2 regions of the Yinghuangia sp. YIM S10712 genome follow, and region 2 is predicted to be linked to the other one. Evidence: predicted binding sites of a transcription regulator. Region 2 holds the regulator's gene; the other holds the start of a gene.
What was found. The regulator HspR, encoded in region 2, represses chaperone genes until heat shock. The targets are predictions, from matches to a motif close to TTGAGNNNNNNNNNCTCAA.

Region 1: lon (endopeptidase La) is a predicted target of HspR. The motif match lies at 1,867-1,885, and genes of this name have one in related genera.

The regions. Positions count from the first base shown of each region.
Region 1 covers NZ_JBPKBI010000011.1:44,581-48,885, forward strand. Annotated here, with positions in the region: gene ACRX5W_RS21570 (HdeD family acid-resistance protein) at 1-518, shown strand, start outside; gene ACRX5W_RS21575 (hypothetical protein) at 573-1,583, opposite strand; gene lon (endopeptidase La) at 1,920-4,305, shown strand, end outside.
Region 2 covers NZ_JBPKBI010000001.1:207,444-211,748, forward strand. Annotated here, with positions in the region: gene dnaJ (molecular chaperone DnaJ) at 1-1,114, shown strand, start outside; gene ACRX5W_RS01050 (heat shock protein transcriptional repressor HspR) at 1,116-1,592, shown strand; gene ACRX5W_RS01055 (hypothetical protein) at 1,805-4,305, opposite strand, start outside.

The sequences.
Region 1 (4,305 bases), on a different contig from region 2:
TGCGCCGCCCCGAGGTGGCCGCCGCCGCACTGACCCTCTTCGTCGCGCTCCTGCTGCTGACCGCCGGCCTGTTCCGTGTCGTGGGCGGCATCGCGAGCATGTCCGCGCGCATGACGTGGACGATCGTCGTCGGCGTGGTCGACATCGGCCTGGGCTGCCTGGTTCTCGCGGAATGGCCCAGCAGCAGCCGCTACGTCATCGGCACCTTCATCTCGCTGGCCCTGCTGTTCGACGGCCTCAGCATGCTGAGCCTCGGAATCACCGGCCGCCGGATCGTCGGCATGGTCCGCTCCGCCGACGCCGCAACCGCCGACCCGGCCGCCGCACCCGTGCGGACCGACCGCGACGTGGAGGCAGAATCCGAAGAGCTCGCCGGCGGCGCGGCCTGGCGCAACGGCCCAGGCGAAGCCGACCAGCGCCGCGACCCGTCGACGGCCGAGTGGATCGCGGACAAGAACGCGACGGCGCCGCGCAAGTTGTTCGGGCGCGGCGGCGGGAAGAGGGGCGACAGGGGCTGATCGCGTACGTTCGCCCGTGCGCACCGGCCCGCCCCGTGGCGGTGCCGGAGGCGGTCAGGGGGCGAGCCGGCGCCGGGCGGCGGCGCGTACGGCTTCGTCCTCGATCGGGTCGTCGGCGAGCACCGCCAGGCGTTCCCGGGTGTCCGGGGCGTGGAAGTCGGCGTGGCGGACGCCGAGAAGGCGTACCTCGTCTTCGCTGTCCCACAGCGCCTCGTGTACGAACTCGGCCAGCCAGCCGGGTTGTTCCGCCGCGTGCCGGGCCAGCAGCGCGCGGAGCACCCCGGCGCGGGCGGGGGAGTGGGGGAGGGTGAGCCACAGGTCGCGCAGCCGGGCGGTGTACGCGGATTCCGGCTCCTCGGCCTCGCGGGCCACCGAGGACAGCGGAGTGCGGGGAGAAACCGGCGTGACAGGTGAGCCGGAAGGGCCTTCGAGTGTGCCGTCCGCGGGGCCGGCGGCGAATTCCTCGTCGTCGTGCGGATCCAGTTTTTCCAGCAGTTCGGCCACCCACGGGTGTTCCGAACGCCATTCACGCCACGGCGACATGGTCGCGAAGACGGCCCCGGGGGCGATCTCGCCGGCGCGGGCGCGGGCGACGTCGGCGAGGTCGTCCCACAGGTCGCGCGGCCAGTCGGCGGCGATGTCCTCAAGCGCCTCGATCCAGCGCTCGCCGCTGTGCACGAAATCGCGCAACACCCTCACGGCTTCCGCCGATCCGCTGGACCCGAGTGCGCTCAGGATGTCCAGGGCCAGGCAGAAGACCGCGAAGTCGTCGTTCTCGTAAGGGTCCCCCGCGGCCCTGGTGCCGTCGTCCGGTACGTCGGCGGCGTCGTGGGCGTGCAGGATGTCCGCCAGCGGCCGTACGGGAAGGCCGAGATCGCGGATCAACCGGGCGAAGTAGACGGCCCGTTGCTCGACCTGCCAGTCGACGCGCCGGTCGTGTGCCACGCAGTCGAAGACCAGGCCGGCATCCTCGGCCGTGGCACGCAACGCCCCGCGACCGTGGCCGCGTTGGAGTAATTCGTGCAGGGTCGGGCTGACGGGGTCCGGATGCTGATGGCTCGTCATGAGTTCTGACGTTATACCGACAAGGGTGTGCGCGGTCCACACGTTAACCGGCATCCGGGACCCCGGCGGGTGCGTTCTCGGGGGTTCCCCGTCGTCCGGGTGGCGGACGGTAGAGGAACCCGTCCGCGGCGGTTCGATGGATCTCGGGTCGGGTGTGGGGGCGGGAGTGCTCATGGCCTGACGTGACCGGGTGTCGGTGGCTGCACCGGTGACTCGTTGCGAGGCCTTTGTTCGCTCTGAGCGATCACAACTTGCCCTGGGAATGTTCCGGGGCTCTCCTTTCTTGAGTGTGGTCAGCGCAACGTACGGAACAGAACCGACTCCGAGGGAGCCACCATGAGCGACACGACCTCCGGCATCCTGACTCTTCCGGTCCTGCCCCTCGACGACATCGTGGTGCTGCCGGGGATGGCGGTGCCGCTGGAGCTGGATGACGCGGAGACGCGCGCCGCGGTGGATGCCGCGCGGGCGCTGCCGGGGATCCGGGCGGGGAAGGGCAAGGCCCGCGTGCTGTTGGTGCCGCGGGACGAAGGGCACTATCCGGCGATCGGCACGCTCGGCGTCGTCGAGCAGATCGGGCGGTTGCCGAGCGGTGAGTCCGCGGTTGTCGTGCGCGGCACCGCCCGTGTGCGGATCGGCACCGGGACGACCGGCCCCGGCGCGGCCCTGTGGGTCGAGGCGACACTGGTCGAGGAGGGCAAGCCGGACGAGCGGGCCGAGGAACTGGCACGCGAGTACCGCGCCCTGGTGACGACGATCCTGGGCAAGCGCGGCGCGTGGCAGGTGGTCGACTTCGTCCAGCAGATCGAGGACCCGTCCGAGCTGTCGGACAACGCAGGGTACGCGCCGTACCTGTCGCAGTCCCAGAAGATCGAGCTGTTGCAGACGACCGACCTGACCGAGCGTCTGGAGAAGGTCGTCGGCTGGACGCGCGACCACCTCGCCGAGCTGGACGTCGCGGAGACGATCCGCAAGGACGTCCAGGAAGGCATGGAGAAGACGCAGCGCGAGTTCCTGCTCAAGCAGCAGCTCGCCGCGATCCGCAAGGAGCTGGGCGAGCTCAACGGCACGCCCGGAAGCGAGGAGGAAGACTACCGGGCGCGCGTCGAGGCGGCGGACCTGCCGGAGAAGGTGCTCCAGGCGGCCTTGAAGGAGGTCGACAAGCTGGAGCATGCCTCGGAGGCGTCCCCGGAGAGCGGCTGGATCCGCACCTGGCTCGACACGGTCCTGGAAATGCCGTGGAACGAGCGCACCGAGGACGCGTACGACATCGCCGGTGCGCGGGCGGTCCTCGACGCGGACCACGCGGGTCTCGACGACGTCAAGGAGCGCATCGTCGAATACCTCGCGGTCCGCAAGCGCCGCGAGGAGCGCGGCCTCGGGGTCGTCGGCGGTCGTCGCAGCGGCGCGGTGCTGGCCCTCGTCGGTCCGCCCGGCGTCGGCAAGACGTCGCTGGGCGAGTCCGTCGCGCGGGCCATGGGCCGCAGCTTCGTGCGTGTCGCCCTCGGTGGTGTGCGCGACGAGGCGGAGATCCGAGGGCACCGGCGGACGTACGTCGGCGCGCTGCCGGGCCGGGTCGTGCGGGCGATCAAGGAGGCGGGGACCATGAACCCCGTGGTCCTGCTCGACGAGATCGACAAGGTGGGCTCCGACTACCGCGGCGACCCGACGGCGGCGCTGCTGGAGGTGCTGGACCCGGCGCAGAACCACACGTTCCGCGACCACTACCTGGAAGTCGAACTCGACCTGTCGGACGTGGTGTTCCTCGCGACGGCCAACGTCCTGGAGGCCATCCCCGAGCCGCTGCTCGACCGGATGGAGCTGGTCCGCCTCGACGGCTACACCGAGGACGAGAAGGTCACGATCGCGCGCGACCACCTGCTGCCGCGTCAGCTCGACAAGGCAGGGTTGGACGGCAGCGAGGTGTCGTTCACCGAAGACGCGCTGCGGCTGCTGGCCGGCGAGTACACGCGCGAGGCGGGCGTCCGGACGCTGGAACGGTCCATCGCGCGCGTGTTGCGCAAGATCGCGGCCAAGCAGGCGCTGGAGGACATCGCGTTCCCGATCGAGGTGCGCGCGGCCGACCTGGTCGACTACCTCGGGCGGCCCCGGCACACGCCGGAGGCGTCGTTGGCGAAGGAGGAGCAGCGTACGGCGGTTCCGGGCGTCGCCACGGGGCTCGCGGTCACCGGTGCGGGCGGTGACGTGCTCTACATCGAGGCGTCGCTCGCGGACCCGGAGACGGGTGCGTCCGGGGTCACGCTGACCGGGCAACTGGGCGACGTGATGAAGGAGTCCGCGCAGATCGCGCTGTCGTATCTGCGGGCGCGCGGTGCCGAGCTCGAACTGCCGGTCGGCGACCTGAAGGACCGCGGCGTGCACATCCACGTCCCGGCGGGCGCGGTGCCGAAGGACGGGCCGAGCGCGGGCGTCACGATGACGACGGCCCTGGTGTCGCTGCTGACCGGGCGGCCGGTGCGGTCGGATGTCGCGATGACCGGTGAAGTGTCGCTGACCGGACGGGTGCTGCCCATCGGCGGGGTCAAGCAGAAGGCGCTCGCGGCGCACCGGGCCGGGATCACCACGATCCTGGTGCCGAAGCGCAACGAGCCCGACCTGGACGACATCCCGGAGGCGGTCCGCGAGCAACTGACCATCCACGCGGTGTCGGACGTGCGGGAGGTGCTGGCACTGGCGTTGGAGCCGGCCGAGACCCGCGAGC
Region 2 (4,305 bases):
GGACGCCGGCGCGGCGGAGATCAAGAAGGCCTACCGCAAGCTCGCCCGCGAGTACCACCCCGACGCCAACAAGGGGGACGTCGCGGCGGAGGAGCGGTTCAAGGAGATCTCCGAGGCCTACGACGTGCTCGCCGACGAGAAGCGGCGCAAGGAGTACGACGAGGCGCGCACGCTGTTCGGCAACGGCGGCTTCCGTCCGCAAGGCGGTGCGGGCGGGGCCGGCGCCTTCCCCTTCGACCTCGGCGACCTCTTCGGAGGCGCGGGGGCCGGCCAACAACCGGGGGGCGCAAGCGGTTTGGGTGACCTCTTCGGTGGGCTCTTCGGCCGGGCCGGGGCGCGGCAGGCACCGCCGCGCCGCGGCCAGGACGTCGAGTCCGAGGTCACCCTCAACTTCACCGACGCGGTGGACGGGGCCACCGTGCCGATCCGCCTGACCAGTTCGGAGCCGTGCCGCCACTGCAACGGCACGGGCGCCGCCGCGGGAACCATGCCGCGGACGTGCCCGACGTGCAGTGGCACCGGCCAGACCAGCCGCAACCAGGGCGGGTTCGCCTTCTCCGAGCCGTGCCGCGACTGCAAGGGCCGCGGGCTGATCGTCGACGACCCGTGCATCGTGTGCCACGGCAGCGGGCGCGGGAAGAGCGCGCGCACGATGCAGGTCCGTGTGCCCGCGGGGGTGCAGGACGGCCAGCGCATACGCCTGAAGGGCAAGGGCGCGCCGGGCGAACGCGGCGGTCCGGCCGGTGACTTGTACGTGGTTGTCCATGTGCGTCCGCATCAGGTCTTCGGCCGCAAGGCCGACAATCTGACAGTCACGGTTCCGGTAACGTTCCCCGAGGCCGTTCTCGGGGCAGAAGTGGCGGTACCGACGCTGGGTGGGGCACCGGTGACACTCAAGCTCCCGTCCGGCACGAAGAACGGCGCGACCCTGCGCGTGCGGGGCCGTGGCGCGGCCCGCAAGGACGGCACCCGCGGCGACCTGCTGGTCACCGTCGAGGTGACGGTCCCCAAGGACCTGGACGCGAAGGCGCTGGAGGCGCTGGAGGCGTACCGGGCGGCGACCGCGTCGCAGGACCCGCGTGCGAACCTCATGGAAGCGGCGAAGGGAGCGTGACATGAGAGCGGACAGAGGCGTCCCCGGGGGCACCGGCCCCCTCTCCGGGGCGGGACCGTACGAACTGAGCGACCTCACCCCGGTGTACGTCATCTCGGTCGCGGCCCAACTGTCCGGCCTCCACCCGCAGACGCTGCGGCAGTACGACCGGCTCGGCCTGGTCTCCCCGGACCGCACGGCCGGGCGCGGTCGCCGCTACTCCGCGCGCGACATCGTGCTGCTGCGCGAGGTGCAGCGGCTCTCCCAGGAGGAGGGCATCAACCTCGCCGGCATCAAGCGCATCCTCGAACTGGAGAACCACGTCGAGGCGTTGCGCATGCGCGTCGCCGAGTTGGAGGCCGCGGCTGCCGAAGCGGGCGCGGCCCAGGCACAACGCGAGGCCGCGGTGCACGCGTCCTACCGCCGTGACCTCGTCCGCGTACAGCCCCAGGCATCCGCACTCGTGGTGTGGCGCCCGAAGCGGGGGCGTGCGGAGTAGCGACGGAAGAATTTCGGTGGCCTCGTTCCCGGGTGGGACGGGGCCACTTTCACGTCAGGGACCGCGATCGGGGAGCAGGAGCACGGTCCACCTTGTCCGTGCCTGGGAAGCCGCCGAAAACCCGTACACGCGCCGGGAGCACGTCGCATCGAACGAGCGTCCACGTCGTTCGTACGAGCCATGGTGCCGTGTAGAGGGCTCACACGACCGCGTCACTCCTGCGCGGTCGCGACGCCACATGCGGCGTCGCGTACGTCGGGGTCCGGGTGTGCGCGCAGGGTGCTGACCAGGGCTCGCCATTCGGCGGGCCATCCGCTTTCGGGGCCGACCGCGCGGATCAGGGCGAGGGCGAAGAAGCCTGTTGCCGCTGTGCCCTCTGCGGTCAACTCCGTTGCGGTCGGCAGGAGTTGATGCGGCGTCATGCCATGTGCGGGATCGTCCGCGCGGGCCGCGAGGCGTTCGCTTGCGCGGAACGCCAGGACGGGACGGTCCCCGCACCGCTGCGCGAGGTCGCGGAGATCTGCGGTCACCGCGTCGCTCGGGGCATGGCCCAGGGGGACGGCTTCGGCGAGCAGCAGCACGCCTTCGTGGGTCAGCCCGTGCCGGTCCGTCAGCCGCCGGGCGAGTGTGCGGACGGCGGCACCCGCGACATGGGGGCTGTTGCGTGCCCAGGAGCGGGCCATGCGAACGAGGTAGGCGAGGCGTTGCGCGGCGGGGCGGTCGCGGTCGGCGCCGGCGTTCGTGCCTTCGCCTGCGGCCGTCGACGCCAGTGCGTCGATGGTGCCGGCGTAGGCTTCGCCGCCGAATCCGTCGGTGTACAGGGCGTGTACGGCGTTCGCGGCGTCCTTCCAGCCGTCGCGCACGGTCAGATCGCGTACCACGGTGTGGAGTTGCGTCACATGGTCCGGTGCCCAGCCCGCCCAGACCGGGAACCGCCGGTACGCCGCTCGGCGCGTCTCGGCGTCCGGGTGTGCGCACAGTGCGGCGACCACGGCGGCGAACCGCGCCCGATGGCTTTCCGCCACCCCCAGGGGATGCGTCGACAGCAGCGCCACCGCGACGTCACGCGGAGCGGTGGCCGCCTGCACCGACAATTGCCACGCGCGCGGCCGGTCGAGCCTGGACAACACCGCGCCGATCGCGGCGCGCAGCACATCGGGATGGACGTCGTCGCTGATGACGGCATCGGCAACGCGTTCCACGCCGTCCGTTACGGCCCGGGCCACCAGCAGTCGCACAGCCTCCTTGCGGGCGGTTACTTTCATGCTTCGGGAGACGGCAACCGCGCTCAGTTCCGGCCCGAGCCGACTCGGCGGCACGTAGCGCGTCACGCGGCTTGCGGCGTACACGGCCGCATGGGCGTCGTCGGTGTTGGCGCGGGCCAAGAGCAGCGACAAAGACGCGGCATGCCGCTCGACGCGCGCGAGACTGCCGAGTGCGGCGGCGCGCACGAGGGGGTCGTCGGAGTCGACGTGTCGCAGTACGGCGGGACGGCCTGCTTCCGGGACGAGTGCGAGGCTGCGAAGCCAGTCGGCGCGTTCGTCGGAGGGGAACTCGTCGTGGGCGATGAGCTCGCCCAGAAGCCGGGCGTATGCCTCGCGCTGCCGGGGCACCCAGCGGCTCGACGCGGCGGCGATCCAGGGCACCCAGTCCTCGGGGCCGGAGTCGTCTTCCTCGTCGTCCAGGTCGTGGTCCGGATCGTGGTCCAGGTCGTCGTCTGAGTCCTCGTCGTCTCCGTCGTCGGGATCCTGGGGGGTGAAGCGTCCGGGCGGTGTAGCGCCGGTGAGGAACGGGTCGAGAAGGTCCGTACGGCGCCACGCCACGGCGTTCTGCACGCAGTCGAACGTGATCGTGGACGGGTCGGCCGCCAGGACCTCCGCGACCCGGGCGTCACGTCGGCGCGGATCGGCGAGCCAAAGCTCGGCCGCAAGCTGGACGGTGTAGCTGTCGCCGTGCCGCACCGCCTCGCCGAGCACCTCCTGCAAGGCGTCGATGTCCCATGCCGCGCGCACGAGTTGCCGCGCCAGCGACAGGACCGGCCGGTAGTTGCGGCGGTCGGCTGCGGCTCGCAGCGCGGGCCACAGGGCTTCGACGACGCGGGTCTCGCAGCCGTTCAGCGACCGGCGGGGCAGCCAGAGGTTGTCGAGCGTACGGGGGTCGCAGATCGTCGCCAACGCCCATTCCACGAGCGCCGGTTCGCCGTTGCCGACGTGAGCGCTCAGAATGCGGGCGGCGAGCGCGTGGAGCCAACTGCGGGTGGCGGACGACAGGTCGGGCGCCGCGTAGGCGTCGTTCGTGAGGGTGGTCAGGGCGTCGAGGGCCTCGCCGGTGAAGAGCCACGGCGGTGCCTCCGCGATGGCGTGGATGGCGGCGACGCGTACGGGATCCTGCTCTTTGCGCAGGCGCGCGAGGTCGTCCCGGAGTGCGGCGGCGAAGCGTGCGGGGTCGCGCGTGCGCGCCGCGCAGCCGATCAGGGCCCGGTAGCCCTCCGCGCGCGTGTTGGCGTCGGGACGCCGGGTCTGCGCGAGGAGTTCTCCACGTACCTCGTCGTAGGGCAGATGCGCCAGGAAAGCCTGACGCGCGGCGGTCTCCCCGGCCCGCTCGGCACGCGCGGCCATGCGCCGCGCCTCGGCGATCCGCCTTGTTGCGGGCAGAAGTTCGAGGACGTCGCGGGATATGGGCCGGTTGGTCATGTCGACGTCGGCGTGGACCG